Regions from separate parts of the Erwinia sp. SLM-02 genome, predicted to be linked through region 1. Evidence: predicted binding sites of a transcription regulator. Region 1 holds the regulator's gene; each other region holds the start of a gene.

Region 1 (10,627 bases):
GCCTCTGAGATGCGCCGTATCCGGAATAACGTTGTAGCCCCCGTCGGCCATAAAACTGGCGATACTGAGCACGGCGCCCTCGTTAGGATCCAGCCTGCGTGAAACGATTTGCTGCAGCTCCTGGACTACCCCGGCCCCTAACACCACGGGATCGCACGCCGTATGTGGCAGAGCGGCATGCGAGCCTTTCCCCTGCAGGATCAGATCGAAATTATCACTGGCCGCGCTGAAAACACCTTCGGTGTAACTCACCGTACCGGTTGGAAATGCCGGCATCACGTGCAGGCCAAAAATCATCGAAACTCCGTCAAGCACGCCCAGAGAGACCAGCTCCTGCGCCCCGCCCGGCGGAACCTCCTCCGCATGTTGAAAAATAAACTTCACCGTCCCGGCAATCTGTTTTTGCAGCTGGCAGAGCGCCCAGGCCGCGCCCATCAGCATGGCCGTATGCGAATCATGACCGCAGGCGTGCATGACCCCGTCATTGCGCGAGGTAAAAGGCTCCTGGTTCAGCTCGTGGATCGGCAAGGCATCCATATCGGCACGCAGCGCGATACAGGGGCCGGGGCGCGCCCCTTTTAACTCCGCCAGCACGCTGTTTGGCGTAGGGCGGGTGAGCGTTAATACGCCAAACTGCTGGAGCTCACCGGCAACATAATCCGCCGTCTTTTGCTCATGAAAGGAGAGCTCGGCATTTTGATGAATATGCCGACGCCATTGCAGCACTCGTGGGGTGATTTCCTGAATCAGTGACGCGATTTGAGATTTCATAGTTACTCCTTTAACGGTGAGAGGCGCTTCCAGCATGACTCCATCCGATGGCGACCTTCACCGTCAGCAGGGAACGGCATGACACCGGTAGCGCGGATACCGTGATAGAAGCATAAAATAGCGTCATCTCCGTGACGAACCGTGCCATAGCGTGATTGTTTATCGACCGTGATCCCCGTGGCAACGAGGCAAATCAGGGAGGTCGCGGCAGGCCTGCACACCGCTTTACCCGCAACAGAAAAGGCCGCTCCGCCTTTTAGCACCCTGCTGAAGCGAGACAACATGAGACAACACGAGACAGCCAGGTCAAGCTGTGCTACAAACGGTGCTGTATTAATATTCTGGCATTGCAATGCATGGTGAAAACGGGACAACAGGATGAGCCAGACTCTTAATGGTATGGCCCGTTTGATTTTCCTATGGGAAGCGCCTGACAGGGAATTCCGTCCCTGTTTACCCGAAATATTTCAAAAAGCAGTTAACATTTCTGCAACCTGAGTGATAAAAAGGGTATATTTAGGCACGATTACAATAGAGGATAACAGCGAATGGTTCTCGGCAAACCGCAAACAGACCCAACACTCGAATGGTTCCTGTCACATTGCCATATTCACAAATATCCATCCAAAAGCACCCTGATTCATCAGGGTGAAAAGGCAGAAACCCTCTACTACATCGTCAAAGGCGCAGTAGCGGTGCTGATCAAGGATGAAGAAGGCAAAGAAATGATTCTTTCCTACCTCAATCAGGGCGACTTCATTGGCGAACTGGGTCTTTTCGAAGAAGGCCAGGAACGTAGCGCGTGGGTGCGCGCAAAAAGTGCCTGTGAAGTAGCTGAAATCTCTTATAAAAAATTCCGTCAGCTGATTCAGGTTAACCCTGACATTCTGATGCGTCTTTCTTCGCAGATGGCACGCCGTCTGCAGGTCACCTCTGAGAAGGTCGGTAACCTCGCCTTCCTGGATGTGACGGGGCGTATTGCACAAACGCTGCTGAATCTGGCCAAACAGCCAGATGCCATGACCCACCCGGATGGTATGCAGATCAAAATCACCCGTCAGGAGATCGGCCAGATCGTGGGCTGTTCTCGTGAAACCGTGGGCCGTATTTTGAAAATGCTGGAAGATCAAAACCTGATTTCCGCGCACGGTAAAACTATCGTGGTTTACGGTACGCGCTAAGCGGTTCTGACTCTGGGGCGCGACAGCCTGGTCGCGCCCTTTTTTATGTGGTGTTAGGCATGTGGCGGAGAATCATTTATCACCCTGAAGTCAACTATGCACTGCGGCAAACGTTGGTGCTGTGCCTGCCGATAGCCATTGGCTGGCTGCTGGGCGATCTCAGACAGGGTTTACTCTTCTCGTTAGTTCCCGCCTGCTGCAACAACGCCGGTCTTGATACCCCCCATAAACGCTTTTTTAAACGCCTGATTATTGGTGGCAGCCTGTTTGCCTTCTGTAGCTTTCTGATCCTGTATGCGGGCGAAAAAGGGGTGCCGTTGCCGATCATTATGCTGGTGATGGCTCTGTTGCTGGGCGTCACTGCGGAAATCAGTCCGCTGCACGGTCGGCTGCTTCCCGCTTCGTTAATTGCCGCCATTTTCACCCTCAGCCTTGCCGGCAGAGTCCCCCTCTGGCAGCCCCCGCTGCTCTATATTCTCGGCACCATTTGGTACGGCCTGTTCAACTGGCTGTGGTTCCGGCTGTGGAAAGAGCAGCCGATGCGGGAAACGCTAAGCCTGCTCTACCGCGAACTGGCCGACTACTGCGAGGCAAAATATACGCTGCTGACCCGGCTGACCGATCCGCAGACCGCGCTTCCGCCGCTGCTGGCTCGCCAGCAAAAAGCGGTTGACCTGATTAATACCTGTTATCAGCAGATGTATATGCTGTCCGCCAGCCAGGATAACCACTACCAGCGGCTGACGCGTGCATTTCAGGTGGCGCTGGATCTGCAGGAGCATATTTCGGTCAGCCTGCATCAGCCGGAAGAAGTTCAGAAACTGGTGGAGCAAAGCCACGCCGAGGCGGTGATCCGCTGGAACGCACAGACCATTGCCGCCAGGCTGCGGGTGCTGGCCGATGACATTCTCTATCATCGCTATCCTGAACGTTTCACCATGGACAAACCGCTGCAGGCGCTGGAAAAAATATCCCGGCAGAACAAAGACAATCCGGTGGGCAATTTCTGTTATTACCACTTCAGCCGTATCGCCCGCGTGCTCCGCACCCAGCGACCGCTGTATCGACGCGATCTGATGGCGGATCGCCAGCGCCGCCTGCCGCTGATCCCGGCCCTGAAAAGCTACCTGTCGCTAAAATCACCCGGCCTGCGCAGCGCGTCGCGCTACGGGATCATGCTGGCCTTTGCCAGCTCGCTGGCGCTGTTTTTTAATCTGCCCAAACCCTACTGGATCCTGATGACGGTGATGTTCGTCAGTCTGAACGGCTACGGAGCCACGCGAGTGCGGATCCAGCACCGTGCCATGGGCACGCTGGCCGGGTTGGTCATTGCGGCCGTGATGCTACGCCTGCACGCGCCGGAATCGGTGATGCTGCTGGTGATGCTGGCCCTGACGCTGATTGGTAACCTGTTTATCCGTAAGTTCTACGGCTGGGCCACCATCGGCTTTACCATCACCACGGTATTTACACTGCAGCTGCTGTCGCTGAACGGCGCGCAGCTGCTTGTACCGCGCCTGATGGATACGCTGATTGGCTGTCTGATTGCCTTCGGTGGGATGATCTGGCTGTGGCCACAGTGGCAGAGCGGACTGCTGCGGCAGAATGCCCACGATGCGCTGGGTGCTTATCAGGAAGCACTCCAGCTATTACTGGGGCAGGAACAGGATCCGGTCAAGCTGGCGTGGCAGCGCATGCGCGTTAATCAGGCTCATAACGCCCTGTTTAATTCCCTGCACCAGGCGATGCAGGAGCCTAACTTTAACGCCAGCTACCTCAAGGATATGCAGCTGTGGGTGACCCACAGCCAGTTTATCGTCGAGCATATTAATGCGATGACCATTCTGGCGCGGGAGCACACTATGCTGACCGAATCGCTGGCACAGCGCTATCTGCAATCCTGCGAAATCGCCCTGCAGCGCTGCCAGCAGCGCCTGGAATATGACGGCCCCAGCTCCGACAGCAACGTGCTGGAAGCGCCGGAGGATTTCCATCAGGGGCCGGTCACCATACTGGAGCGGCACGTGAAACGTATTCTCGGCCACCTCAGTACGATGCACACCATCTCGTCACTGGCCTGGAGCCAGCGACCGCATCAGGGGCACTGGCTTTCCCGCCGTTTGCGCAAAACGTCCTAGCCGATAACTTTTTCCACCGCCGCTGCAAAGCGCTTCATCCCTTCGGCGATATCCGCAGTGTCGATGACCAGCGACGGCGCAAAGCGCATTACGTCAGTACCGGCCACCAGCACCATGACGCCTTCGGCCGCCGCGGCATTCAGGATGTCACGCGCTTTTCCAGCGTGCTGCGGCTTCAGCGCGGCACCGATCAGCAGGCCCATCCCGCGGATTTCGCTGAACAAATCCAGTTTTGCATCCAGCGCCTGCAGGGCATCAACAAACAGCTGACGGCGCTGCGCGACGCCCTCCAGCACCGCTGGCGTATTGATAATATCCAGCGCGGCTTCCGCCACCGCACAGGCCAGCGGGTTCCCGCCGTAGGTAGTACCGTGAACGCCAGGGGCCATGACCGAGGCAATCTCATTGGTGGTCAGCATCGCACTGACCGGAAAACCGCCGCCGAGTGCTTTCGCCGTGGTGACGATATCCGGCTTCACGCCGTAGTGTTCATAAGCAAACAGTTTGCCACTGCGGCCCATGCCGCTCTGCACTTCGTCCAGCACCAGCAGTGCATTATGTTCATCGCACAGCTGACGCAGCCCCTGCATAAATTCCTGGGTGGCCGGCGTCACGCCGCCTTCACCCTGAATCGGCTCCACCACGATGGCGCAGGTGTGATCGTCGATAACCGCTTTGACCGCCGCCAGGTCGTTAAAGGGCACATGGACGATATCGGCAGGCTTGGGACCGAAGCCGTCGGAGTACTTAGGCTGCCCGCCCACGGAAACGGTAAACAGGGTGCGGCCGTGGAAGGCGTTATGGAAGGCGATGATCTTGCTTTTGAACGGGCTGTGGCGCTGGGTCGCATAATAGCGAGCCAGCTTGAATGCGGCTTCGTTAGCTTCGGCACCGGAGTTTGCAAAAAACACGCGCTCGGCGAAGGTGGCAGCAATCAGCTTGCTGGCCAGGCGCAGGGCCGGCTCATTGGTGAAAACGTTGCTGGTGTGCCAGAGAGTTTCACCCTGAGTTTTGAGTGCCTCGACCAGCGCCGGATGGCAGTGGCCCAGCGCCGTTACGGCAATACCGCCGGAGAAATCAACGTACTCTTTCCCCTCCTGGTCCCAGATACGGCTCCCTTTGCCCTTGACCGGAACGAACTGCGCTGGTGCATAAACAGGCAAAATCACTTCATCGAACGTTGCCCGCGTTACCGCTAATTTTTCCGCTGCCATCAATCACCTCGCCGTTTAATCGTTGCTTTAATGTGAAAATATAGTCATGAAATATGCATAAAAAATCAAAAAAAGGCAAACACTAACTCAGTAGCGCAGGAAATTTTCCAGCAGCTGGTGTCCCTGCTCGCTCAGGATGCTTTCCGGATGAAACTGCACGCCTTCAAGCGGCAGCGTGCGATGACGAAATCCCATAATTTCATCGGGCTGACCGTCACGCAGTGTCCAGGCCGTCAGCTCAAATTCATCCGGCAGCGTGCCCGTCTCCACAATCAGAGAATGGTAACGGGTCACGGTAAGCGGGTGGTTCAGGCCGGAAAAAACGCCGCCGTCATTATGTTCAATAGCCGACGTTTTGCCATGCATCACCTTGCGGGCACGAACGACTCTGGCACCAAACGCCTGCGCGATCGCCTGATGTCCAAGGCAAACGCCAAGTACCGGCAGATCCCCGGAAAAATGGCGGATCGCGTCAAGTGAGATCCCCGCCTCGTTGGGCGTACAGGGACCGGGAGAGATAACCAGATGGCGGGGATTCAGTGCGGCGATTTCAGCCAGCGTGATATCGTCGTTGCGGCGAACGATGACCTCCGCGCCCAGTTCAGAAAAATACTGGTAGAGGTTCCAGGTGAAGGAGTCATAGTTGTCGATCAGCAGCAGCATGGCGAATTCCGGTAAACGATTTACGCCGCTATTTTACGGATTTTACGCCGTTGCGCTTATCTGTTTGCAGTACCGATGGCTTCCGCAAAGCTGAACCGGCCCCACAGGCCGATTCAGGCGAAACGCATAACGTTAAGGCAGGATTTTAGCGGAGAGGATCACTACCGGCGTTACGGGAACATTCTGGTAAGGGCCGACATTCTGAGTGGGCACCTGGGCAATCTTATCGGCAACATCCATCCCTTTAACGACTTTACCAAACACCGCATAGCCGAAATCACGCTGGCCGTGATCGAGGAAAGCGTTATCAGCGACGTTAATAAAGAACTGGCTGGTTGCGCTGTCTTTTTCCGCGGTACGCGCCATCGAAATAGTGCCGCGTTTATTCAGCAGACCGTTATCTGCTTCGTTTTTAATCGGCGCGTTAGGCTGTTTCTGCTGCATATCGGTGGTGAATCCCCCGCCCTGCAACATAAAACCTGGGATCACACGATGGAATGTGGTGTTGTTGTAAAAGCCGCTGTTGACGTAATCAACAAAGTTTTTTACCGAAACAGGGGCTTTCTGATTATTCAATTCCAGCTCAATGCTGCCTGCCGAAGTGGTCAGCAGTACATGTGTATCCCCTTTCGCGGCGAATGCAGAAGCAGAAATCGATGACAGTGCGAGAACTGCCGCCACCGCGGTCAAAGTGCGTTTCAACATGAAATATTCCTTACTGAGGGCAATAAGCCATAAATACAACGCTGATTGTAAATAGGCACTTACCAACGCGCCAGCGTTTTACCTTTATTTACGCAGCGGGCTATTGCCGTAAAAGTGACGGAGCGATGAATAAGTGTGATTAAAATCACACTAACAGTGAAATACGAAAATAATTGTTTCATTAAATATTCATGCAGATCACGAATGTGGTTAAACTCCTGGGGTATCTCTCAGGTACCTCGCCTGAGACTCCACCTTCCAGACAGGTTTCCACAATGACAAATCGCGATCGAATCGGACTTACCTGGATCAGCTTCTTCTCTTATGCGTTGACCGGTGCAGTGGTTATCGTAACCGGCATGGTACTGGAGAATATAGCAGAGTATTTCCAGCTCCCCGTCGCTCAAATGAGCAACACTTTCACCTTCCTTAATGCCGGGATCCTGCTGGCGGTGTTTCTTAACGCCTGGCTGATGGAGATCGTGCCGTTAAAACGTCAGCTGATGTTCGGCTTTGTGCTGATGGTACTGGCGGTGCTGGGGCTGATGACCAGCCACAGCCTGAGCGTATTCTCGCTCTGCATGTTTGTGCTGGGCGTGGTGAGCGGGATTACCATGTCGATCGGGACATTCCTGATCACCCATCTTTATGAAGGACGCCAGCGCGGTTCACGCCTGCTGTTTACCGACTCCTTCTTCAGCATGGCCGGTACTATCTTCCCGATTATCGCTGCAGCCCTGCTGGCACGCGCGCTGCCGTGGTACTGGGTTTACGTCTGCATCGGCGTGATCTACGTGGCGATCTTTATTCTGGCGCTGTGCTTTGAATTCCCAGTGCTGGGCAAAAAAACCACCAGCGGCGAGCCGGTTAAAAAAGAAAAATGGGGCGTTGGCGTGGGCTTCCTGGCGGTTGCCGCACTCTGCTACATTCTGGGCCAGCTGGGCTTTATCGGCTGGGTTCCGCAGTATGCAACGAAAAGCATGGGGATGGATATCGGCCAGGCCGGTAGCCTGGTGGGTAACTTCTGGACCGCTTACATGGTCGGCATGTGGGCATTCAGCGCCATCCTGCGCTTCTTCGACCCGCAGCGTATCGTCACGCTGCTGGCGCTGCTGGCTACCGCACTGATGTACTGGTTTATCACCACCACCGATGCATCCATGCTGAAGTGGATTATGCTCAGCCTGGGCTTCTTCTCCAGCGCCATTTACACCACCATCATCACTCTGGGTTCGCTGCAAACGAAGGTCTCTTCGCCAAAACTGGTGAACTTTATTCTGACCTGCGGCACCGTGGGAACCATGCTCACCTTCGTGGTAACCGGCCCTATCGTTGAAAAAGGCGGTGCTCACGCGGCGCTGGCTACCGCTAACGGTCTCTACGCGGTGGTGTTTATCATGTGTCTGCTGCTGGGCTTTGTCAGCAAACACAAGCTGCACGGCCATATGGGCTCGCATTAATTTGCGATGATGGCGCAGCCAGCAAGCCGGTGAATCATCACCGGCTTTTTTTATCTTTCACTCCGGTAAATCCCCTCCTCCCCTCAAACTTCTGCCGTCCGCCACTTTCGGAAAAAAATTCATAAAACCTCTGATTTCAGAATGTTAACTGGCTAACATTTTTTTGCAGACCTACCCACTAATGGGTATTTGCCGGGTGTGATTGATACACATCAATAACCGCGACATACCAAAGGTTATCGTACGACCAGAATCTTATTAATGAGGCAAAGCATGAGCATCAAACTCGCCATCATTGGCAACGGTATGGTCGGCCACCGCCTGATCGAAGAACTGGTGGAAAAGTCACTGCCCGGACAGTTTGAGATCACTGTCTTTTGCGAAGAACCTCGCGTGGCCTATGACCGGGTCCATCTTTCCGCCTATTTCTCCCACCATACGGCTGAAGAGCTGTCGCTGGTAAGAGAAGGCTATTACCAGAAGCACGGCATCAACATCCTGATTGGCGAACGCGCCATCCTGATCAATCGGGAAGAAAAAGTGATCCACGCCAACGGCGGGCGTCTGGTGCCCTACGACAAGCTGGTTATCGCAACCGGCTCCCGGCCATGGGTTCCTCCGATCCCCGGCGCGGAAGGCGCTGACTGTTTCGTTTACCGCACCATTGAAGATCTCAACGGCATTGAAGCCTGTGCACGCCGCAGCAAGCGCGGTGCCGTCGTCGGAGGCGGGCTGCTGGGGCTGGAAGCCGCGGGCGCATTAAAAAATCTCGGTATTGAAACCCACGTTATCGAATTTGCCCCGGTGCTGATGGCCGAACAGCTCGACCGTATGGGTGGGGAGCAGCTAAGACGTAAAATCGAGAGCATCGGCGTACAGGTGCACACCGGGAAAAATACCCGGCAGATCGTGCACCACTCGCCGCGAGGTAAAACCCTGCAGTTCGCCGATGAGACGCAGCTCGACGTCGATTTTATCGTGTTCTCAACCGGCATCCGCCCGCAGGATGCGCTGGCGAAGCAGTGTAATCTGGCCACCGGCCCGCGCGGCGGCGTGGTGATTAACGACAGCTGCCAGACCAGCGATGCGGATATCTACGCTATCGGTGAATGTGCATCCTGGCGGGAGCACGTTTATGGCCTGGTCGCGCCGGGCTATAAAATGGCACAAATCGCTGCCGATCATCTGCTAGGCGGCAGCAGCCACTTCGAAGGCGCTGATATGAGCGCCAAGCTCAAACTGCTGGGTGTGGACGTGGGCGGCATCGGCGATGCCCACGGCCGGACGCCTGGCGCACGCAGCTACGTTTACCTCGACGAAAATAAAGAAGTCTACAAACGCCTGATCGTGAGCGCGGATAACAAAACGCTGCTGGGCGCGGTGCTGGTAGGCGACACCAGCGACTACGGTAATCTGCTGCAGCTGGCGCTAAACGCCATTGAACTGCCGGCCAATCCGGATGCGCTGATCCTGCCCGAGCATGCCGGGGCAAAACCCTCTATTGGCGTAGAGTCATTGCCGGACAGCGCGCAGATCTGTTCCTGCTTTGACGTCACCAAAGGCACCATTGTGCAGGCGGTGCAAAACGGCTGCCACAGCGTAGCCGCGCTGAAGGCGGAAACCAAAGCCGGAACCGGCTGCGGCGGCTGTATTCCGCTGATCACACAGGTGCTGAATGCCGAACTGAGCCGTCAGGGCATCGAAGTTAACCATCACCTGTGCGAACACTTCCCGTGGTCTCGTCAGGAGCTTTACCACCTGATCCGCGTGAATAACATCCGGTCGTTTAATCAGCTAATCACCAAATACGGCAAGGGCTACGGCTGCGAAGTGTGTAAGCCAACGGTGGGATCGCTGCTGGCCTCGTGCTGGAATGACTATGTGCTGAAGCCGGAACACACGCCGCTGCAGGACAGCAACGACCTGTTCCTCGGCAATATTCAGAAAGACGGCACCTACTCCGTGATCCCGCGCTCGGCGGGCGGAGAGATCACGCCCGAGGGGCTGATGGCCATCGGTAATGTTGCCCGTCAGTATAATCTGTACACCAAAATCACCGGCTCGCAGCGTATTGGCCTGTTCGGTGCGCAGCAGGACGATCTGCCGGCCATCTGGGAACAGCTGATCGCCGCCGGTTTTGAAACCGGCCACGCCTACGCGAAGGCGCTGCGCATGGCGAAAACCTGCGTGGGCAGCACCTGGTGTCGTTTTGGTGTCGGTGACAGCGTCGGCTTCGGCGTCGCACTGGAAAACCACTACAAGGGCATACGCACGCCGCACAAGATGAAATTCGGCGTGTCGGGCTGCACCCGCGAGTGTGCCGAAGCACAGGGCAAAGACGTGGGTATTATTGCCACTGAAAAAGGCTGGAACCTTTACGTCTGCGGCAACGGCGGCATGAAGCCTCGCCATGCCGACCTGCTGGCCGCCGACCTCGACCGCGATACGCTGATGCGCTATCTGGACCGCTTTATGATGTTCTATATCCGCACCGC
Region 2 (10,627 bases), on a different contig from region 1:
TTTGACTGGCTGAAGCGTGAAGCCCAGGCGCTGGGTTTCACGGTCACCGTCCCTGCACTGCCGGACTCACAGCATCCCGAGGACCAGGCATGGCAGGCCGCGCTGGCGGAATGCGTTGGCGAAGTGGACAGCCAGACCTGGTTTGTTGGCCACAGTCTCGGCTGCATCACCGCTCTGCGTTATCTGAACCGACAGCCCGCCGGGCAGGATGCCGCCGGGGTGATTATGGTGGCAGGCTTCAGCGAGGCGGTGCCCCCGCTGCCCGAGCTGGACACGTTTATGTCGTTGCCGTTTGAGTCATCCCGCGTTGTGCAGCAGGTACCGCACCGTGCGGTTATTGCGTCGCTCAACGACGATATTGTTCCCCCCGTACTCTCGCTACGCTTCAGTCAGCAGCTCAACGCCCCTTTCTACGCGCTGCCCGACTGTGGGCATTTCCTCAGCCGTAACGGTATGAACGAACTGCCGTTGGTTTTGCAACTTTTGCGCCGCTTTATTTCGGCGTAATGCCCCCCTATGCCGGAAGTACCGCTCGTCGGTTTATTCCGGCTTTATTTCCCTGAAATTGAGCGCCCCGCCTTACAATTTATATTTAAGATTCAGCCTAATCATTTAGAATTAAAAAAAGCGAAGAAATAAACCCAAAACAATTTATTATTCATAAAAATCATAATCTTATAATTACCCGCATTTTCTGTTTTAATAAAACACACATTATTAAATTATGATGCATTCTTTATGGCATAGCCTCAAATGGAATGGAACTATGAGAAAGGTTTACTGCAGGGAAGCGTATACGCTTTGCGGTATTTTGTTGTGCTCAGCGCCCGTCATGGTCACACAAGCCGCCGTACCCATTATGGAAAAAGATGCACCTTCTTACGATTATCACAGCGACCCACTGACCCCCTCGGTGGCAACCACCACGCCGCCCAGGGAGCGAGCCCCGGATCTTTTTGGTGAAACAACCGGCCCTCTGCCCTTCTTTGGCAAGGAGCTACGGGATCGAGGCTACGATCTGCCGGATCCGTATGGTATTGGTTACAACCATATGAATATTCACCAGAATATCAAAGTTAAGAGTATCGATTTCTCCAATCTGAAAATCCCCAGCCTGTTCCCCGGAATGAGCCCGATCCCGGTCGATAATATGTTTAATATTCTCGTCGGGCACACTCGTGAAAAAAGTAAAACCGATACGGCCAGGCTGGACACGTGGCTGTTTCCCTTTATGAATGTTTACGGCATTGTCGGGCACACCAAAGGGCGCTCCGTTTCCAGCGTCAGTGCCTGCATTACGGATGCAGGCTGCCCGCCAGAGCTGAAGGATCTGGATTTTACGCTGAAATTTAAAGGAACCACCTGGGGCGGCGGTACCACGCTGGCCTACGGTTATCATGACTGGTTCGGTACCATGGACTTCAACTATACCGAAACGCATTTTGACATTCTGGACGGTAATATTTCTGCGTTTACCTTTACTCCACGCGTCGGTTATCGCTTTACCGTGCCCGGCGTAGAGAGATTCTCCATTCCGGTTACCCATGCCAGCCTGTGGGTGGGCACGATGTATCAGGATGTCGATCAGGACTTCAGAGGTAATATCAGCGATCTGCATATGCCAACGCAGCTCAGCAGCCTGGTGAATTTTGTTAACGCAGACGATAAAGGACGTTTCCGGGTGAAGCAGCATCTTAAATCTCCGTGGAATATCCTGGTCGGTGGACAGTATGAGCTGACCCGTAACTTTAATATCACCAGTGAAGTGGGCTTTTCCAACCGTAACAGCTTTATGGTCGGCGGAGAGTTTCGTTTCTGAACATGCGGTTTAACACCTTCCTTCTCTGTGGCCTGATGACCCTCTCCCCGATGAGTCAGGCCACCGTCATTCCCAGCCGGGAAAAAATCGATCGCTTTCTGAATAAGCTCGGTGCGGATCGTAAGGCCGATACGCGTAAAACCATTGACTGGGGTATTGTTCCCGGCCCTTTTTATACGCCAGAGCTGGGCGTCGGCGTCGGGGTGGCGGCCGTCGGGCTGTACCGGCCGGACGATCGCCAGCGCGATACGCCGCTCTCCTCACTGTCTTTTACCGGCTTTGCCAGCTCCACCGGTGCCTTTGGCGTCGGCTATGAGAATTATACGTTTATCAACAATGACCGCTGGCGCTTTTACCTGTCAGGCGATCTCAGCCGCAGGCCGCTGCACTACTGGGGAGAGGGGTATCGGGCTGGCCGGGGGCAGCGGGGCAAGCAGTCCTACGACTCAACCAAACTCAGCGGCGTACCAAGGATCCTCTATCAGCTGGCTAACCACACCTACGCCGGCGTGGGCTGGTCTTTCTCGTATGAGGGTGCGTCCTCGCTGCAGCATAAACCCAACGGCAGCTTCTACCATCAGGATGAGTCGCGGCATATTCTGAGTTCAGGTGCCAGCCTGCTCTTCAGCTATGATTCGCGGGATTTTGTCGCGAACCCATCGCGCGGGCAGGCGCTGAATCTTGCCTGGACCTGGTACACTCCGGCGCTGGCCAGCGACAATCGCTTTGATGCTTTCGACGCGCAGTACGATGTTTACCATGCCATTAACGATACCAGCCTCATAGCCTGGGAAGTCTACAGCCGTTTTACCCAGGGGCACGTCCCCTGGACCATGCAATCGCTGCTCGGTGACAGCCATCATCTGCGCGGCTATTACGAAGGCCGCTATCGCGACCGTAATATGCTGAGCAGTCAGCTTGAATGGCGTAAAAAACTCAGCTGGCGTCACGGAGTGGTGGCGTGGATTGGCGCAGGGAATATGTCAGACAAACCCAGTGAAGTCCTGGACGGGCACTGGCTGCCGTCGATAGGTGCCGGGTACCGCTTCGAATTCAAGAAAAACATGAACGTTCGGCTCGATTATGGCCTGGGGCAGCACAGTTCCGGCTTTTACTTTCAGGTTGGGGAGGCATTTTGATTGTCCCCTGGTGGCGTCTTATGCTGCTGTTACCTGCGCTTCTCCTTACCCACTGCCAGGCTCATCATGTTAACCGCACGCGCCTTCCGCTGGCGGATCTCAGCCTTCCGGCAGGCGAGTCACCGCGAGTGTGGCTGTTGCCCCGCCCCCTGCCGCAGCCGGGGGGTCTGCGACCCTGCTGCGCTTTTGGCTATCATCTTCGGGCAAAGCTGTTTGGCATCCCGGTGCCGTGGTATCAGCTGGATAATGTTGTGGCCGCCGCGGATACCGGACAGCATCACTTCAATCCAAGCTTTCTGGATACGCTGAGCACCCTGCTCGGCATTAACGGCGAGCATAACGGCCTGATCTACACCCGCCGGGGAGGGTTTATCGATCTGGCGCATCTGCGCGACAGCGCCGATAACACGCTCTGGCTGTTCAGCCACATCTGGCCGCGGATGGGCCTGGATACCACACTTAAACTTGACGACGAGCTGGGACAGCGCGAAATTCGCCTGTTTACTTACACTCCACCGGCCAGCGCGACCGACCGCTATCGTCTGGCGGTTTACCTCGCCGCCCATCTGGCCTTCGAACTTGCCGCATGGCATGAGGTGGCGCAGTGGTATGGCTTTGAATCGGTGCCGGGCTTCTCTGAGGGCGTGTCGGCATTTTCTCCGGAAGATCTCTACTCCAACCTGCTCGGTACCCGCGTGGCGATTGACTTACTCAACGCCGGTGGGGGCGCGTCCGTGTCGCGCTACCAGCAGGCCATGAGCACACTGATCCCTCAGGCGCTGGCGCAGCTTGGGGCAAAATCCCCTGCCGGTACGCGCTTTAACTTTGATATGCTGGACCGCCTGTGGTGGAACAGCCGCTGCCGCCTGCCGGATAAATTTCTGCTGCGCTACCGAAACTATGATGTCAGTGAACGGCGGATGCCCTCACGAGCGTGGGAAGGGGTTCCGGCTCTGAGACTGACACTGCCCGCCCACTTTCACGGTATTCCACTTGCCCGCTATGGCCGCCTGGAAATCCGGCGGGGACGGGCGATGGCCCACCTGCCTCCACCGGAATCACACTACCTTTTCACCGATTTCCCCGCGCTGGCTCAGCGAGCTAAGTCTGCCGACCTCCGCCATCTGGCCAGCCTGCGCTACCGCTGTAACTGAGCAGGCATTCACCCGTCCAATCCGAAAAACCATAATAAAAAGTTATCTTTGATTACGTTTACTCACACCGCCATCGCCCTCTTTTCGTCAGATTCCTCCCCTTCCTGAAGGCGCTTACCGCAGGCAAACGTTTAGCTGCTGACTTAATCACCACATTGACGTAAAGCGGAAAGTTCCCTTACTGAACGACTATTAATGTGACACACATCACATTTTAGCTGATTTGAAATGAAACAGAATTTGACAAGTGTGAGCAATCTCTATTTCCTTAGAGCCGGATAGCGGCACACTGCCGCAACATTACTGACGGGTGCTTTTATCAATCTTTTTAGCCCCGGATTAGGTGTCTTAATCAACCCAACCTGACCCTCGCGCTGGCTGCAGAGGATGGTCTTTGAGCATGTGGTAAAATAATGAAATATAAAATTATGATGGCTGGCGCGCTGGCAGCGCTCTCTTATACCCATTCCTCTTTCGCAGATACGAGCAGCAGCCCTGAATACGTTTCCGACTGGTGGCACCAGAGCGTCAACGTAGTAGGAAGCTACCACACCCGTTTCGGACCTCAGCTGAACAACGATGTTTACCTGGAATATGAAGCCTTCGCGAAAAAAGACTGGTTTGATTTCTACGGTTACATCGATGTGCCTAAATTCTTCGGCGTGGGCAACGGTAACGATAAGGGCGCATGGGATAACGGTTCCCCGTTCTTTATGGAAATTGAACCCCGCTTCTCTATCGATAAACTGACCGGCACTAACCTGGGCTTTGGTCCGTTCAAAGAGTGGTATTTCGCCAACAACTATATCTACGATATGGGTGACAACCGCGCTAACCGCCAGAACACCTGGTACATGGGTCTGGGTACCGATATCGATACGCATTCGGACGTTGGCCTGTCGCTGAACGTTTATGCGAAGTATCAGTGGGCGAACTACGGTGCCGCTAACGAAAATGAGTGGGATGGCTATCGCTTCAAGGTGAAATACTTTGTGCCGATCACCAGCCTGTGGGGCGGTAACCTGAGCTATATCGGCTTCACCAACTTTGACTGGGGTTCCGATCTGGGCGACAACTCCGCGCCAGCGCGCACCAGCAACTCTATCGCCTCCAGTCATATTCTGTCACTGGGCTACGATCACTGGCACTACTCGTTCGTGGCGCGTTACTTCCACAACGGCGGCCAGTGGAACGATGGCACCGAGCTGAACTTCGGCAACGGTCCGTTCCACGTCAAATCTAACGGTTTTGGTTACTACCTGGTTGTCGGCTACAACTTCTGATAGCGGTACAACCTTGCTGAATTCTTAATGCGCCTGCGGGCGCATTTTTTTTGCCTGCCCGCAGCAGGTATACTGGCCGGGGCAATACTGCCTTAGCTAAAGGAATTTTTATGTCTGCGATGTCTGCCGATCACAGCATTAAGCTGCGGCCTCTGGAACGTGAGGATCTGCGTTTTGTTCATCAGCTTGATAATAACGCCAGCGTGATGCGTTACTGGTTTGAAGAACCGTATGAAGCTTTTGTTGAACTCTCCGATCTTTATGACAAGCATATTCACGATCAGAGCGAACGGCGGTTTGTGGTAGAGCATAAAGGGGTCAGCGCCGGGCTGGTTGAACTGGTGGAGATCGATCACATCCACCGCCGGGCGGAGTTTCAGATTATTATCGCGCCCAGCCATCAGGGTAAAGGGCTGGCCAGCAGAGCGGCAAAAATGGCGATGGAGTACGGTTTCTCAGTACTGAATCTGTACAAGCTCTATCTGATCGTCGACAAAGAAAACGAGAAGGCTATCCATATTTACCGCAAGCTGGGCTTTATCGTGGAAGGGGAACTCATTCACGAATTCTTTATTAACGGGGAGTACCGCAACACCATCCGTATGTGCATTTTCCAGCATCAGTATCTGGAAAAATTCAGGCCGGTAAACGGCAGTGGGATGGTCAGCCCAACGGCCCAGTAACGCCCTCCCCGCTCATCGGGCGGGGAATCAGTCGAACATGCGTTCCAGATAGCGTTCCAGCGCGGCACGTGAGCTGAATCCGTAAGGAATACCGTAGTGATCGTTCGAATCCCCAACCAGATACATCGGGAAGCGGACATAGTGTTCACAGGTTTTAATATCTGAAGCCGGTACCGCAATGGCCTGGCTCCTCTCTTTCAATGTCGGATGGATCACCAGCGCCGTACGACCCAATCGCGCCTCACGATTAACATAGACGTAGTTTTCACCCCGACTGTAACCGTAGCTTTTAGCGGTAACCGTATCCATCTCAAATCCCGCCTTTTCCAGTACGCGAGCTACCTCATCAGGTCGTAAATACATGCTTTTTCCTCTGTGTCTGCAAACCCCGCAACCTTACCTCAGGCCACATAGTCGAGGCTTTCGGAATAATCCATAAACGCAGGTTTTCAGCGTCACGGATTTTTAGCCTGTCTATACTTAATAGTACATTTCAAAACCAGGGAGCGAAAATGTTCAACCGGACAGCGAAAAATAATGATATTGACCTGAGTGAAGATGTTTCACTGCTGGCAGATACGCTTGATGACCTGCTGAAATCCTACGGCAGTAAAGCGAAGGATGACGTGGAAGGGGCCAGAAACCGTGCAGAAAGCCTGTTGAAAGAGACCCGCGCCAGACTGCAGGGCAATAACCGGGTAACTCAGGCAGCCAGGGATGCGGGCGCGCAGGTGGACACCTATGTTCGTGACAAACCCTGGCACGGCGTTGGGATCGGCGCCGCCCTCGGCGTCGTCATCGGGGCACTCATCGCCACCACCACAACCCGCCGTTAGTACCGTTTATTTTTTGAACAAATGCTCGCCGATCACAGTGCGGGCATTTTTTTTATCTGCGCAAAACCTTGTGGCATAAGGCTTGTGAGCAAGCTGGCTAAATAAATACGCTTTTCCTATATCTTGTGTGGTTGCTTTTTATGGCCACTATATCTAGTATTCACTTCATCAAGACCACGCAACATGGTGTGGCAGTGGCGGCGCGAGTCGGGCAGTAATTTCCGCGCCAGAGACTAAGTTAACCAGCCCGTAAGGTGAATACGAATCATGCGCATTATTATTTACACTAAAAATAATTGTGTCCAGTGCAACGCGACAAAAAATGCGATGGATAAGAAAGGGATCGACTATCAGCTGATCAACCTCGATAGCGAACCTGCTCACGTTGAAACTCTCAAGTCTCTTGGTTATCGCCAGGTCCCGGTCGTCATGGCCGAACAGGATCACTGGAGCGGTTTCCGCCCGGATAAAATTCAGGCGTTAAGCCATCTGGCTGCCGTCCGGGGTTAAGGCGATGACTACGCTGGTATATTTCTCCAGCCTGTCGGAAAACACCCACCGTTTTGTTACCCGCTTAAACCTGCCGGCGCGACGCATTCCGTTAGACAGCGCTCAGCGCCTGCAGGTAGACCAGCCCTATATTCTGATCGTGCCCAGCTACGGCGGCGGCACGAGTCATGGCGCGGTGCCTAAGCAGGTCATTCAGTTTCTTAATGATACCAATAATCGTCAGCTGATCCGCGGCGTTATCGCTGCCGGAAACCGTAACTTCGGTGAGGCCTACTGCCTCGCTGGCGACATTATTGCGCGTAAATGTCAGGTGCCGTACCTCTATCGCTTTGAGCTGATGGGCACCGCCGACGATATCGCTAACGTTTACAAGGGAGTAACCGAATTTTGGCAGCGACAGACAGCACCCTCATAGAGGCCGCAGCGGCCGCACCTGATTATCACGCGCTCAATGCGATGCTGAATCTGTATGATGCCGAGGGCAACATCCAGTTCGAAAAAGATCGCGAAGCCACGCGTCAGTACTTTATCCAGCACGTTATTCCTAACAGCGTGCAGTTCGCTTCCGTGGCCGAGCGTTTACAATATCTGGTCGCGGAAGGCTATTACGAAGCCGATGTGCTGAACGCCTATCCGTTCGACTTCGTTTGCGCGCTGTTCGAGCAGGCCTACTCGCGCCGCTTCCGCTTCCAGACGTTTTTGGGTGCCTGGAAATTTTATACCAGCTACACGCTGAAAACCTTCGATGGCAAACGCTATCTGGAAGGCTTTACCGAGCGCGTATGCATGGTGGCGCTGACCCTGGCGAAAGGTGACCAGGCGCTGGCGCTGTCGCTGACCGATGAGATCCTCGCCGGGCGCTTCCAGCCTGCGACCCCCACCTTCCTGAACTGCGGCAAACAGCAGCGCGGCGAGCTGGTGTCCTGCTTCCTGCTGCGTATTGAAGACAATATGGAGTCGATTGGTCGTGCGGTAAACTCGGCGCTGCAGCTTTCCAAGCGCGGCGGCGGCGTAGCGTTCCTGCTTTCGAACCTGCGCGAATCCGGCGCACCGATCAAGCGCATTGAAAACCAGTCATCCGGCGTGATCCCGGTGATGAAGATGCTGGAAGATGCCTTCTCTTATGCCAATCAGCTGGGCGCACGCCAGGGTGCCGGTGCCGTTTATCTGAACGCCCACCACCCGGATATTCTGCGCTTCCTGGATACCAAGCGCGAAAACGCCGATGAAAAAATTCGCATAAAAACGCTGTCGCTCGGCGTGGTCATTCCTGATGTGACTTTCCAGCTGGCGAAAGACAATCAGCCGATGGCGCTGTTCTCCCCGTATGACGTGGAGCGCCTCTACGGCCTGCCGTTTGCCGATATCAGCATCAGCGAGAAGTATGACGAGATGCTGGCCGACGAGCGCATCCGCCGAACGTTTATTAATCCGCGCGAATTCTTCCAGACGCTGGCAGAAATCCAGTTTGAATCGGGCTATCCGTACATCATGTTTGAAGATACGGTTAATCGCGCCAACCCGATCCACGGGCGGATTAATATGAGCAACCTGTGCTCGGAGATCCTGCAGGTTAACACCCCGACCGAGTACAACGACGATCTCAGCTATCGCCGCATCGGCAAGGATATTTCCTGCAACCTCGGTTCGCTGAATATTGCCCACGCCATGGATTCAGAAGACTTTGCCCGCACGGTAGAAATCGCGATACGCGGTCTGACCGCGGTTTCCGATCAGAGCCACATCAGCTCGGTGCCGTCCGTTGAGGAGGGTAATGCGCAGTCGCACGCTATCGGCCTGGGTCAGATGAACCTGCACGGCTATCTGGCACGCGAACGCATTCAGTACGGCAGCGAAGAGGGTCTGGATTTCACCAATATTTACTTCTATACGATCACCTATCACGCACTGAGGACTTCGAACCTGCTGGCGCGTGAACGCGGTACTACCTTCAGCGGCTTTAGCGATTCACGCTATGCCAGCGGTGAGTATTTTAATCAGTACGTTGAGCAGAGCTGGCAGCCGCGCACTGCCCGCGTCGCCGCACTGTTTGCCGATGCCGGGATTGAGATCCCGACCCGCGAGCAGTGGCAGACGCTGAAAGCGGCGGTGATGAAAGACGGTCTGTATAACCAGAACCTGCAGGCTATCCCACCGACCGGTTCGATTTCGTATATCAACCACGCGACATCGAGCATTCATCCGATCGTCTCGCGGATTGAGATCCGTAAAGAGGGCAAAACCGGGCGCGTTTACTACCCGGCCCCGTTTATGAATAACGATAATCAGGACTTCTACCGCGATGCCTACGACATCGGACCGGAAGCGATTATTGATACCTATGCTGAAGCCACCCGCCATGTCGATCAGGGCCTGTCGCTGACGCTGTTCTTCCGCGATACCGCCACCACCCGCGATATCAATAAAGCGCAGATCTATGCGTGGAAGAAAGGCATCAAGACGCTGTACTACATCCGTCTGCGTCAGATGGCCCTGCAGGGAACCGAAGTGGAAGGCTGCGTTTCCTGTTCGCTGTAACAGCACATTCAACCGTGGGCCGGCGTCGCGCCGGCCCCGTCTACATTTTTCGCGGCCGGCCGCTGCCGGATCGGAACTAAAGATATCACTATGAAACTGAAGAAAGTTCACGCTATTAACTGGAATAAAATCGAAGACGAAAAGGACCTGGAAGTGTGGAACCGCCTGACCAGCAACTTCTGGCTGCCGGAAAAGGTACCGTTGTCGAACGATATTCCGGCGTGGAACGGTCTCAATGCCGATGAACAGCAGCTGACCATCCGCGTGTTCACCGGCCTGACGCTGCTGGATACCATCCAGAACACCCTGGGCGCTCCGGCGCTGATGGCCGATGCGCTCACCCCGCATGAAGAGGCGGTGATGTCCAACATCAGCTTTATGGAGGCGGTGCATGCCCGCTCCTACAGCTCGATCTTCTCTACGCTTTGCCACACCAGCGATGTCGATGCCGCCTACGCGTGGAGCGAAGAGAACGCGCCGCTGCAGCGCAAGGCCGACATCATCCTGCAGCACTACTATGAAAACGACCCGCTGAAAAAGAAAATTGCCAGCGTGTTCCTGGAATCGTTCCTGTTCTACTCCGGTTTTTATCTGCCGATGTACTGGTCCAGCCGCGGTAAGCTGACCAACACCGCCGACCTTATCCGCCTGATTATTAAAGATGA
Region 3 (10,627 bases), on a different contig from region 1:
TCGCAAAATCCGACGCGTCATGACGCTCGGCCAGCTGCTGATCCTCCGGACCCCAGGTCCGATTGACAATCCGGCCACGCTTCACCGCCGGACGCTGCGCAATTTCGTCCGCCCAGCGCACCACGTTCTTGTACGACGCCGCATCCAGGAACTCTGCCGCTTCATACATCAGACCCTGTACCAGCGTGCCGTACCACGGCCAGATAGCGATATCCGCAATGCTGTAATCATTACCCGCGATGTAACGATGCTCACCCAGCTGCTTATCCAGCAGATCAAGCTGGCGCTTGGCTTCCATGGTAAAGCGATCGATGGCGTATTCGATCTTCACCGGCGCATAGTGATAAAAGTGGCCGAAACCGCCGCCGACGTAAGGCGCGGCGCCCTGCAGCCAGAACAGCCAGTTCAGCGTTTCGGTGCGTCCGGCAGCATCTTTTGGCAGGAAGTGACCAAACTTTTCCGCCAGATACAGCAGAATGGCACCGGATTCAAACACCCGCGTTGCCGGCGTGGTAGACGTATCCAGCAGCGCCGGGATCTTGGAGTTTGGATTCACCGCAACGAAACCGGATGAGAACTGATCGCCCTCGCCGATGCGGATCAGGTGCGCATCGTACTCAGCGCCGTGCTCGTTCAGCGCCAGCAGCTCCTCCAGCAGGATCGTGACCTTCTGGCCGTTAGGCGTGCCCAGCGAGTACAATTGCAGGGGATGTTTGCCGGTGGGCAGAGTGGCTTCGTGGCGTGCACCCGCTGTCGGGCGGTTAATGCTACCCCATGTGCCGCCCAGCGCCTTATTTTCGCTCCAGACTTTTGCTGGCTGATAATCATTGGTGCTCATAACGCGATACCCTTGTTTAGAAGTGAGTCGGCTCTGATGCCGCAGGTGAAATAAAAATAGCGGACGGCCGCGCCAAAAGCCAAATGCCGCATTTTTCTCTGCTTAGATATAGCATTGCTAACCGAGCGGCGTTTATCCGCAACGAGCACCGTAATGGATTGAGGTGAAGATGAAACACGAAAAAAACGATGCACAACACGAAACAGGACTGATCGTTAATGCCGAAGGCCGAACCTGCTGCTACTGGCAGCCGCTGATGCCCGATTATCACGACGGCGAGTGGGGCAGGCCGGTCACTGACGATCGGCTGATTTTTGAAAAGGTCTGCCTGGAGGGTTTTCATTCCGGGATGTCCTGGCAGATGATCTATAACAAGCGGGAAAATTTTCGCCGGGCCTTTGCCGGATTTGATTTCGACAGGGTGGCACGTTTCAACGAGGCCGATATCGCCAGGTTGATGGCGGACAAAAGCATTGTCCGTAACCGGGCGAAAATCCTTGCCACGATTAATAATGCGCAGCGTGCGATTGAAATGGTGGCGGAGGCGGGTTCGCTGGCCGCCTGGTTCTGGCAGTTTGAACCGAAGCCGGAAGCGCGCCCGGAGGTGGTGGATATTCATTACTGGCAGGGTAATAACACCTCGCCGGAAGCGGAAGCCATGTCGAAAGCGTTAAAAAAACGCGGCTGGCGCTGGGTAGGACCGGTCACCACTTACGCACTGATGCAGGCGCTGGGACTGGTGAACGACCACCTTCAGGGCTGCTGCGTGCGTGATATCTGCGAGGCGGAAAGAGGGCGGCTGAAACGGCCATGAGGGATAACGGCGAGTCTTTCGGGCGATTAAGCGGCGTTCTGCATTGTTTCTGATGTCAGAATCGGCGAAAATGCCGGCCATTAACGTTTAATTGGCTCAGAAGAACTTCATGTCGAATGCACCCTTTATGCAAGAGGTGGCCCGCCGCCGCACTTTTGCCATCATTTCCCACCCGGATGCCGGTAAAACCACCATCACTGAAAAAGTGCTGCTGTTCGGGCAGGCTATCCAGACTGCCGGTACGGTAAAAGGCCGCGGATCCAACCAGCACGCGAAATCGGACTGGATGGAGATGGAAAAACAGCGTGGTATCTCGATTACCACCTCCGTGATGCAGTTCCCGTATCGCGAATGCCTGGTTAACCTGCTGGATACCCCGGGGCATGAAGACTTCTCGGAAGATACCTACCGCACGCTGACGGCGGTGGACTGCTGTCTGATGGTGATCGACGCCGCGAAAGGCGTTGAGGATCGTACCCGCAAGCTGATGGAAGTCACCCGCCTGCGCGACACGCCGATCCTGACCTTTATGAACAAGCTGGACCGTGATATCCGCGATCCGATGGAAGTCATGGACGAGGTGGAGAACGAGCTGAAAATTGCCTGTGCGCCTATCACCTGGCCTATCGGCTGCGGCAAGCTGTTTAAGGGCGTATACCACCTGTACAAAGACGAAACCTACCTGTATCAGACCGGTAAAGGCCATACCATTCAGGAAGTTCGCATCGTCAAGGGGCTGGACAACCCGGATCTGGATGCGGCCATCGGTGAAGATCTGGCCGCGCAGCTGCGCGATGAGCTGGAGCTGGTGCAGGGTGCCTCCCACGAGTTTGACCGCGAGGCTTTCCTGGAAGGACAGCTGACGCCGGTCTTCTTCGGTACCGCGTTAGGTAACTTCGGCGTCGACCATATGCTGGACGGTCTGGTTGAGTGGGCGCCATCGCCGATGCCGCGTGCGACCGACGTGCGCACCGTCACCGCGGCCGACGAAAAGTTCAGCGGCTTCGTGTTCAAGATCCAGGCCAACATGGACCCGAAACACCGCGACCGCGTGGCGTTTATGCGCGTGGTATCCGGCAAATATGAAAAAGGCATGAAGCTGCGCCAGGTCCGTCTGGGCAAGGATGTGGTGATTGCCGACGCGCTGACCTTTATGGCCGGTGACCGCTCCCACGTGGAAGAGGCCTATCCGGGCGATATTATCGGCCTGCACAACCACGGCACCATCCAGATTGGCGACACCTTTACCCAGGGTGAGAACATGAAGTTCACCGGTATTCCGAACTTCGCGCCGGAACTGTTCCGCCGTATCCGCCTGCGCGATCCGCTGAAGCAGAAGCAGCTGCTCAAGGGGCTGGTTCAGCTGTCGGAAGAGGGTGCCGTTCAGGTCTTCCGTCCGGTACATAACAACGATCTGATCGTAGGTGCGGTCGGTGTGCTGCAGTTTGACGTGGTGGTTGCGCGCCTGAAGAGCGAATACAACGTTGAAGCGATTTACGAATCGGTGAACGTCTCTACCGCCCGCTGGGTGGAGTGCAGCGACGTGAAGAAATTCGATGAGTTCCAGCGTAAGAACGAAGTTAACCTCGCGCTCGATGGGGGGGATAACCTGACCTACATTGCGCCGACGATGGTCAACCTGAATATCACCCAGGAACGTTATCCTGATGTGGTGTTCCGTAAAACCCGCGAGCACTAATTACGGGATTTACCCGGCTGCCCGGCCGCAGGAAATCAGTTTAAAGGGGGGCGACCTGTACAGCAGGGCGCCCCCCTTTTTCGTTACAGACTACTCCTAAAACCCTTTCATTTTGCTGCTTTACTCATCAAATCATCCATCTTATCCGGTGAAATCCTGATTCCTGACTATATTAATTTCTACAGGACGCAAAACGGACGGCAGCAAATGCTGCGATGTTGACGGTTATGGACAACCGAAACCGGAATCTACAGCTACGCCGTTTGTAGCTGAAAAGCTCACCGTTGTGAGTGATGAAGACTAAAAAGGAACGAATCGATGATGAAGACTAAGATTGCTAAAACTCTGATGGCTGTATTGGTAGGTTCTGCGCTGGTGGGCGGTTCTGCGATGGCAGAAGAGTCCATGATGAATAAAACGCAAAGCTCTGCCGACAGTGCGGGTTCAAAAATCGATAGCTCTATGAAAAAAGTCGGTAACTACATGGATGACAGCGGCGTAACGGCGAAAGTTAAAGCGGCGCTGGTTGATGACGAAGCGATTAAAAGTACGGATATCTCCGTGAAAACCCATGAAGGCGTGGTGACGCTGAGCGGCTTTGTTGCCTCTCAGGATCAGGCTGAAAAAGCCGTTGCGCTTGCGAAGGGGATTGAAGGAGTTAAATCCGTCAGCGATAAACTGCACGTAAAAGACAGCACTAAACAGAGTATGAGCGGTTATGCCGGTGATGCGGCAACGACCAGCGAAATTAAAGCTAAACTTTTAGCTGATGACATCGTTCCGTCGCGCAACGTGAAGGTTGAAACCACCAACGGCGTGGTCCAGCTTTCCGGTACGGTGAAAACACAGGCGCAGTCAGAACGCGCTGAAGGAATTGCCAAAGCCATTGATGGCGTCAAAAGTGTGAAGAACGATCTGAGCGTTAAATAGTAAAAAGGACATTCAGTCAGCCTTTGTTGCTGCGCTGAATGGCATTCCGGAGTGACTCCGGCGGAGGTTAACCTGACCGATGCCGGATTATGAAGAGATGCAAGCCGTTCGATTTCAACTTTGGTGGTAAGGAGAAGCTTATGTTTCGTTGGGGCATTATCTTTCTGGTTATCGCGCTGATTGCAGCCGCGTTAGGTTTTGGTGGTTTGGCTGGTACTGCGGCATGGGCGGCAAAACTCGTCTTCGTCGTGGGTATTATTATCTTCCTGGTGAGTCTGTTTACCGGACGTAAGAAACTCTAGCAGCCGAAACAATTTAATCGAATTGCAACAAAAAGCAAAAAGCGCCTTACGGGCGTGACTGAGACCAGGTATCCTCTGAGGTTGGTGAATTAAGAGGATACCTGACTTGGGCAAACGCATCCCGATAACCCTTGGCAACATCGCGCCGCTGGGTCTTAAACCTTTCCGACCGGGCACCCTCGCCCTGGTGTGTGAAGGCGGTGGGCAGCGCGGTATCTTCACCGCCGGCGTGCTGGATGAATTCCAGCGGGCTCACTTCAATCCCTTTGATCTCCTGCTCGGCACCTCCGCCGGTGCGCAAAATCTTTCCGCCTACGTCTGCGGTCAGCCTGGCTATGCCCGACGGGTGATCACCCGCTACACCACCAGCAGCCAGTTCTTCAATCCGCTGCGCTTTGTGCGCGGTGGCAATCTCATTGACCTCGACTGGCTGGTGGACATTACCCGCAGAGAGTTTCCGCTGGCGCTGGATGCCGGGGAAAAACTGTTCCGCTCCGGGCGTGAATTCTATATGTGCGCCTGCCGCAGCGACGACTATGCGGCCAACTACTTCTCACCCGATGCCGACAGCTGGCATGACATTATTAAGGCATCGAGCGCCATCCCGGGCCTGTATCGCAACGGGGTGGATCTCTCCGGGGTCAGCTATCTGGACGGGGGGATCAGCGATGCTATCCCGGTGCGCGAAGCCGCGCGTCTGGGGGCGGACACCATTGTGGTGATCCGCACCGTGCCGTCGCAGATGACCTATACGCCGCAGTGGGTGAAGCGGATTGAGCGCTGGCTGAGCGACAGCGCGCTCCAGCCGCTGGTGAACATTCTTCAGCTCCATGAGGATAGCTATCACCAGATCCAGAGCTTTATCGACGCGCCGCCGGGTCAGCTGCGCATTATTGAAATCTATCCGCCGCGCGCGCTGGCCAGTAACGCGCTGGGCAGCAGGGTTACCTCGCTGAACCAGGATTATCATCTGGGCCGCCGCTGCGGGCGTTATTTCCTCGCCACGCTCGGTCAGTGGCTGGGCGGCGGGCAGCTGCATCCTAAAGCCGTGGTTCCGCCGGCTCCGGTGGCGAACGAACCCGATCGCCAGGGGATCATTGTCGATCCGGCGGTGGGGTTTGACAGCGAACTGGATAAAGGATCCCTGGCATGAGCCTGCACTTTGTTGATACCCACTGCCATTTCGACTTTCCTCCGTTTGTTGGCAACGAGCGGGAAAGCCTGCGGCTGGCGGCGGAGTCAGGGGTGGAGAAAATCATTGCCGTCAGCGTATCGGCTGAGCGTTTCGATCGCGTGATGGCGCTGGCCGCCGCGCATCCCCCGGTTTATGCCGCGCTCGGGCTGCATCCGATGGCGATCGATGAGCATGACGATCGAGCGCTGGCCGCGCTGGAGCACATCCTGCGCCAGCGGCCTGACAAGCTGGTGGCGCTGGGGGAAATGGGGCTCGATCTCTACATTGATAACCCGCAGTTTGAACGTCAGGAAGCGGTGCTGGATGCTCAGCTTCGTCTGGCGCGCGATTACGATCTGCCGGTGATCCTGCACTCCCGCCGCACGCACGACCGGCTGGCGCAGCATCTGCGCCGTATCCCGCTGCCGAGGCGCGGTGTGGTCCACGGTTTTGCCGGCAGCGAGCAGCAGGCGCTGGCGTTTATCCGTGCGGGCTATGCCATCGGCGTTGGGGGCACCATCACCTATCCCCGCGCCAGTAAAACCCGCAATGCTATTGCCCGCCTCCCGCTGAGTTCGCTGCTGCTGGAAACCGATTCACCGGATATGCCGCTGCAGGGCTTTCAGGGCCAGCCTAACAGGCCGGAACGGGTGAAAAACGTCTGGCAGAGCCTGTGCGAACTGCGCACCGAACCGCCCGAACTTATCGCCGAAACCATCAGAGAAAACACCCGCGCGCTGTTTGCCCTGTAAACGGGCTATCCTGAATGCAGGCGCAGCACAGCTCACATCCCACGCCACATAAAATGTTATTATTGTAACATTCGCGTGTCATGCTGTCTCTGACAGGCCGATGACAGGGATCTCACACGGATAATGTGTGATTTATCTAACATTAAATGCAATAATCATGAAAGATAAAACGTCTTATTGTGAGCTGTATTGCAAAAACCATTCTATCGTAGTGTTACTATTCTAACATTGCAGGGGTGGCTGCTGCGTCAGGCCTGACCTTTAATTCCCTTTTCTGGAGAGAACCATGTCCGATGTGAAAACGCAGGCGCTGCGCGCGCTGAAACTGATGGATTTAACCACCCTGAACGACGATGACACCGACGCGAAAGTGATTGCGCTCTGCCATCAGGCTAAATCTCCGGCGGGTAACACGGCAGCGATCTGTATTTACCCACGCTTTATTCCGATTGCCCGTAAGACCCTGCGCGAACAGGGCACGCCGGAAATTCGTATTGCTACCGTGACCAACTTCCCGCACGGCAACGACGATATTGATATTGCCGTGGCAGAAACCCGTGCTGCCATTGCCTATGGTGCCGATGAAGTGGACGTGGTTTTCCCGTATCGCGCGCTGATTGCCGGTAATGAAACCGTCGGTTTTGAGCTGGTGAAAGCCTGTAAAGAAGCCTGCGCGGCGGCGGATGTGCTGTTGAAAGTGATTATCGAAACCGGCGAGCTGAAAGATCCGGCGCTGATCCGTAAAGCGTCGTCGATCGCGATCGATGCGGGTGCTGATTTTATCAAAACCTCAACCGGTAAAGTGCCGGTGAACGCCACGCCGGAAGTGGCTGAAATTATGATGCGGGTGATCGCCGAGAAGGGCGTGCAGCAGCAGGTTGGCTTTAAGCCAGCGGGCGGCGTGCGCACTGCCGATGATGCGGCGCTGTATCTGAAGCTGGCCGATGACATTCTGGGCAGCGGCTGGGCTGACGCCCGTCATTTCCGTTTTGGTGCATCGAGCCTGCTGGCCAGCCTGCTGAACGCAGCGGGTTTTGCCGGGGCAACCAGCGATAGTAAGTATTAAAAAAAGCCGGTCTGCCTTGATGGTGAGTGCTTCGTTGGTGTAGTGGCTGTGGATATTAAGGATGTTTCGGGCCTCTGCGGTGGCTGGATGGCGGTCCTCGCGCCGCGCTTTGCGCGGTGCCCTCGGCTCCGGCATCCGGCCTTGCGGACCGGCGATGAGCGGGCGTCCTGCCCGCGCATCGCCTGACGTCAGCGTCCCTGCTGCCGTCTCCGGGCCAGATGCTTTCGCCTCAGCGCTGCGGATTGCCATCCAGCCACCGCAGAGGCCCTTTACTATCAGGCATCCCGATTGCTGTTTTCAACGTCGATACCAGCGGAACAAATCGGGCTGGCGGTGTCGGTGGTCGGGTTAATCCGTTGTGCATAGCATTGAGCGCAACACAAACTGGATGCAGCAGACATAGCAGGTAAACAAGCATCAGACCTGGTGTTTCACGAAGACGACACTTACGAAACAAAGCAGGCCGGCGGGTTCCTGGATCGAGTCAATCCGGTGTGCCGATCGTTGAGCGCATTAGAAATTCGATGCAGCAGACATAGCATGTAAACAAGCATCAGGCCTGGTGTTTCACAAAGACGACACTAACGAAACAAAGCAGGCTGGCGGTGTCTGTGGCAAGGGCAATCCGCAGCGCTGAACGGAGAGAGGAAGCCAGGATGCGCCCGCAGGACGCGGGCGCAAGGCTCGGTCGGCACAAGGATGTGCCGTCTGAGCCGGTCCGGCAGGCTGACGAGCGGCGTGAAGGCACCGCAAAGCGGCGCGAGGACCCGCCCGGGCACAGACACCGCCAGCCAGCGTAGATCGCTATTGCGGCAGGCCGCACCAGTTACTTTTAACAGCAAGCACCGAGCCGCCCGGCGGCCACACTAAACTTATTGGGGGTTACCGTGTTTCTGCCACAGGAAATTATTCGAAAAAAACGTGACGGACAGGCGCTGAGTGAAGAAGAGATCCGCTTTTTCATCAACGGCGTGCGCGACAATACGGTCTCTGAGGGACAGATTGCCGCGCTGGCAATGACCATCTACTTCCACGATATGTCGCTGCCGGAGCGCGTGGCGCTGACCATGGCCATGCGTGACTCCGGATCGGTGCTGAACTGGCAGTCGCTGAACCTTAACGGCCCGGTCGTCGACAAACACTCCACCGGCGGCGTCGGCGACGTTACTTCACTGATGCTGGGACCGATGGTGGCGGCATGCGGCGGCTATGTGCCGATGATCTCCGGACGCGGCCTTGGTCATACCGGCGGCACGCTGGACAAACTGGAAGCGATCCCCGGGTTTGATATCTTCCCGCAGGACGATCGCTTCCGGCAGATCATCAAAGAGGTGGGCGTGGCGATCATCGGCCAGACCAGCTCGCTGGCCCCGGCGGATAAGCGCTTCTATGCCACCCGCGATATTACCGCCACCGTCGACTCGATCCCGCTGATCACCGCCTCGATCCTGGCGAAAAAGCTGGCCGAGGGGCTGGATGCGCTGGTGATGGATGTGAAAGTCGGATCCGGCGCGTTTATGCCGACCTTTGAACAATCCGAGCTGCTGGCGCAGTCGATCGTCGGCGTGGCAAACGGCGCGGGCTGCAAAACCACCGCGCTGCTGACCGACATGAACCAGGTGCTGGCCTCCACCGCCGGTAACGCGCTGGAAGTGCGTGAAGCGGTGCAGTTCCTGACCGGTGAATATCGCAATCCGCGCCTGCTGGAAGTGACGATGGCGCTGTGTGCTGAAATGCTGATTTCCGGGGGGCTGGCACACTCGGCAGAAGACGCACGAGCAAAACTGCAGACCGTGCTGGATAACGGCCGCGCGGCGGAAATTTTTGCCCGCATGGTGGCGGCCCAGAAAGGCCCGACCGATTTTATCGAGCGGATGGACAGCTACCTGCCCGCGCCGATGCTGAGCAAAGCGGTTTATGCCGACCGTGCCGGTATCGTCAGCGCAATGGACACCCGCGCGCTGGGAATGGCGGTGGTGACGATGGGCGGTGGTCGCCGCCGCGCCAGCGACAGCATTGACTACAGCGTCGGGCTGAGCAACGTCGCCGCGTTGGGTACGGCGGTGGACGGTCAGCAACCGCTGGCGGTGATCCACGCCTCCAGCGAAGACAGCTGGCAGGAAGCCGCCGCCGCCGTCAAAGCGGCGGTCACGCTGTCTGAGACACAGCCCGAGAAAACACCGGTTATCTATCGCAGAATCTCGCAATAAGCGGTATTCTGTTCTGATCGCATTTTTTTAACGCTCATCGCGACAATCGCGCAGGAGATCAGGATGAAACGTGCATTTATTATGGTGCTTGATTCCTTTGGAATTGGCTCCAGTAAAGACGCCGATAAATTCGGTGATAAAGGCTCGGATACCCTCGGACATATTGCCGAGGCGTGCTTCAGGGGTGAAGCAGATAAAGGGCGTAAAGGCCCGCTCAACCTGCCTAATCTGACCAAACTTGGTCTGGGCAAAGCGGCAGAAGCCTCGACGGGGAAATTCCCGCTGGGTCTGGATAAAGACGCGGAAATTATCGGCGCTTACGGCTACGCCAGCGAGCTTTCTTCCGGTAAAGATACCCCGTCCGGCCACTGGGAAATCGCCGGCGTGCCGGTGCTGTTTGACTGGGGCTACTTCAGCGATCTGGAAAACAGCTTCCCGCAGGAACTGCTGGATCTGCTGGTGGAAAAAGCGAACCTGCCGGGCTATCTCGGTAACTGCCACTCGTCCGGGACGGTGATCCTCGACAAGCTGGGCGAAGAGCATATGAAAACCGGCAAGCCGATTTTCTATACCTCTGCCGACTCGGTGTTCCAGATTGCCTGTCATGAAGAAACATTTGGCCTCGATCGCCTTTACGAACTGTGCGAAATCGCTCGTGAAGTGCTGACCGAAGGCGGTTACAACATTGGTCGCGTGATCGCGCGTCCGTTTGTTGGCGACAGCGCCGGCCACTTTGAACGTACCGGTAACCGCCATGACCTGGCGGTAGAACCTCCGGCACCGACCATCCTGAAAAAACTGGTGGATGAGCAGGGTGGCGAAGTGATTTCGGTCGGTAAAAT

The links. Region 1 encodes CRP, which controls carbon source genes, mostly activating them, when cyclic AMP is high. Its sites were predicted from a motif close to ATGTGANNNNNNTCACAT; they were not measured.
Region 2: PGH32_RS13120 (nucleoside-specific channel-forming protein Tsx) is a predicted target of CRP. The motif match lies at 4,308-4,325, and genes of this name have one in related genera.
Region 3: deoC (deoxyribose-phosphate aldolase) is a predicted target of CRP. The motif match lies at 6,635-6,652, and genes of this name have one in related genera.

What each region holds. Positions count from the first base shown of each region.
Region 1 is NZ_JAQISN010000004.1:403,036-413,662, reverse strand. It holds gene PGH32_RS21050 (amidohydrolase) at 1-771, opposite strand, end outside; gene crp (cAMP-activated global transcriptional regulator CRP) at 1,320-1,952, shown strand; gene PGH32_RS21040 (YccS/YhfK family putative transporter) at 2,012-4,090, shown strand; gene argD (bifunctional acetylornithine/succinyldiaminopimelate transaminase) at 4,087-5,304, opposite strand; gene PGH32_RS21030 (aminodeoxychorismate synthase component II) at 5,392-5,967, opposite strand; gene ppiA (peptidylprolyl isomerase A) at 6,100-6,672, opposite strand; gene tsgA (MFS transporter TsgA) at 6,948-8,132, shown strand; gene nirB (nitrite reductase large subunit NirB) at 8,406-10,627, shown strand, end outside.
Region 2 is NZ_JAQISN010000001.1:2,846,614-2,857,240, forward strand. It holds gene PGH32_RS13100 (RBBP9/YdeN family alpha/beta hydrolase) at 1-507, shown strand, start outside; gene PGH32_RS13105 (hypothetical protein) at 833-1,819, shown strand; gene PGH32_RS13110 (BamA/TamA family outer membrane protein) at 1,870-2,958, shown strand; gene PGH32_RS13115 (DUF4056 domain-containing protein) at 2,979-4,112, shown strand; gene PGH32_RS13120 (nucleoside-specific channel-forming protein Tsx) at 4,526-5,395, shown strand; gene speG (spermidine N1-acetyltransferase) at 5,515-6,078, shown strand; gene PGH32_RS13130 (DUF2002 family protein) at 6,106-6,441, opposite strand; gene PGH32_RS13135 (DUF883 family protein) at 6,591-6,914, shown strand; gene nrdH (glutaredoxin-like protein NrdH) at 7,182-7,424, shown strand; gene nrdI (class Ib ribonucleoside-diphosphate reductase assembly flavoprotein NrdI) at 7,429-7,839, shown strand; gene nrdE (class 1b ribonucleoside-diphosphate reductase subunit alpha) at 7,836-9,962, shown strand; gene nrdF (class 1b ribonucleoside-diphosphate reductase subunit beta) at 10,053-10,627, shown strand, end outside.
Region 3 is NZ_JAQISN010000003.1:275,446-286,072, forward strand. It holds gene yghU (glutathione-dependent disulfide-bond oxidoreductase) at 1-838, opposite strand, end outside; gene PGH32_RS18180 (DNA-3-methyladenine glycosylase I) at 1,008-1,652, shown strand; gene prfC (peptide chain release factor 3) at 1,762-3,351, shown strand; gene osmY (molecular chaperone OsmY) at 3,670-4,281, shown strand; gene PGH32_RS18195 (DUF1328 domain-containing protein) at 4,422-4,583, shown strand; gene PGH32_RS18200 (patatin-like phospholipase family protein) at 4,690-5,736, shown strand; gene PGH32_RS18205 (TatD family hydrolase) at 5,733-6,509, shown strand; gene deoC (deoxyribose-phosphate aldolase) at 6,796-7,575, shown strand; gene deoA (thymidine phosphorylase) at 8,463-9,785, shown strand; gene deoB (phosphopentomutase) at 9,849-10,627, shown strand, end outside.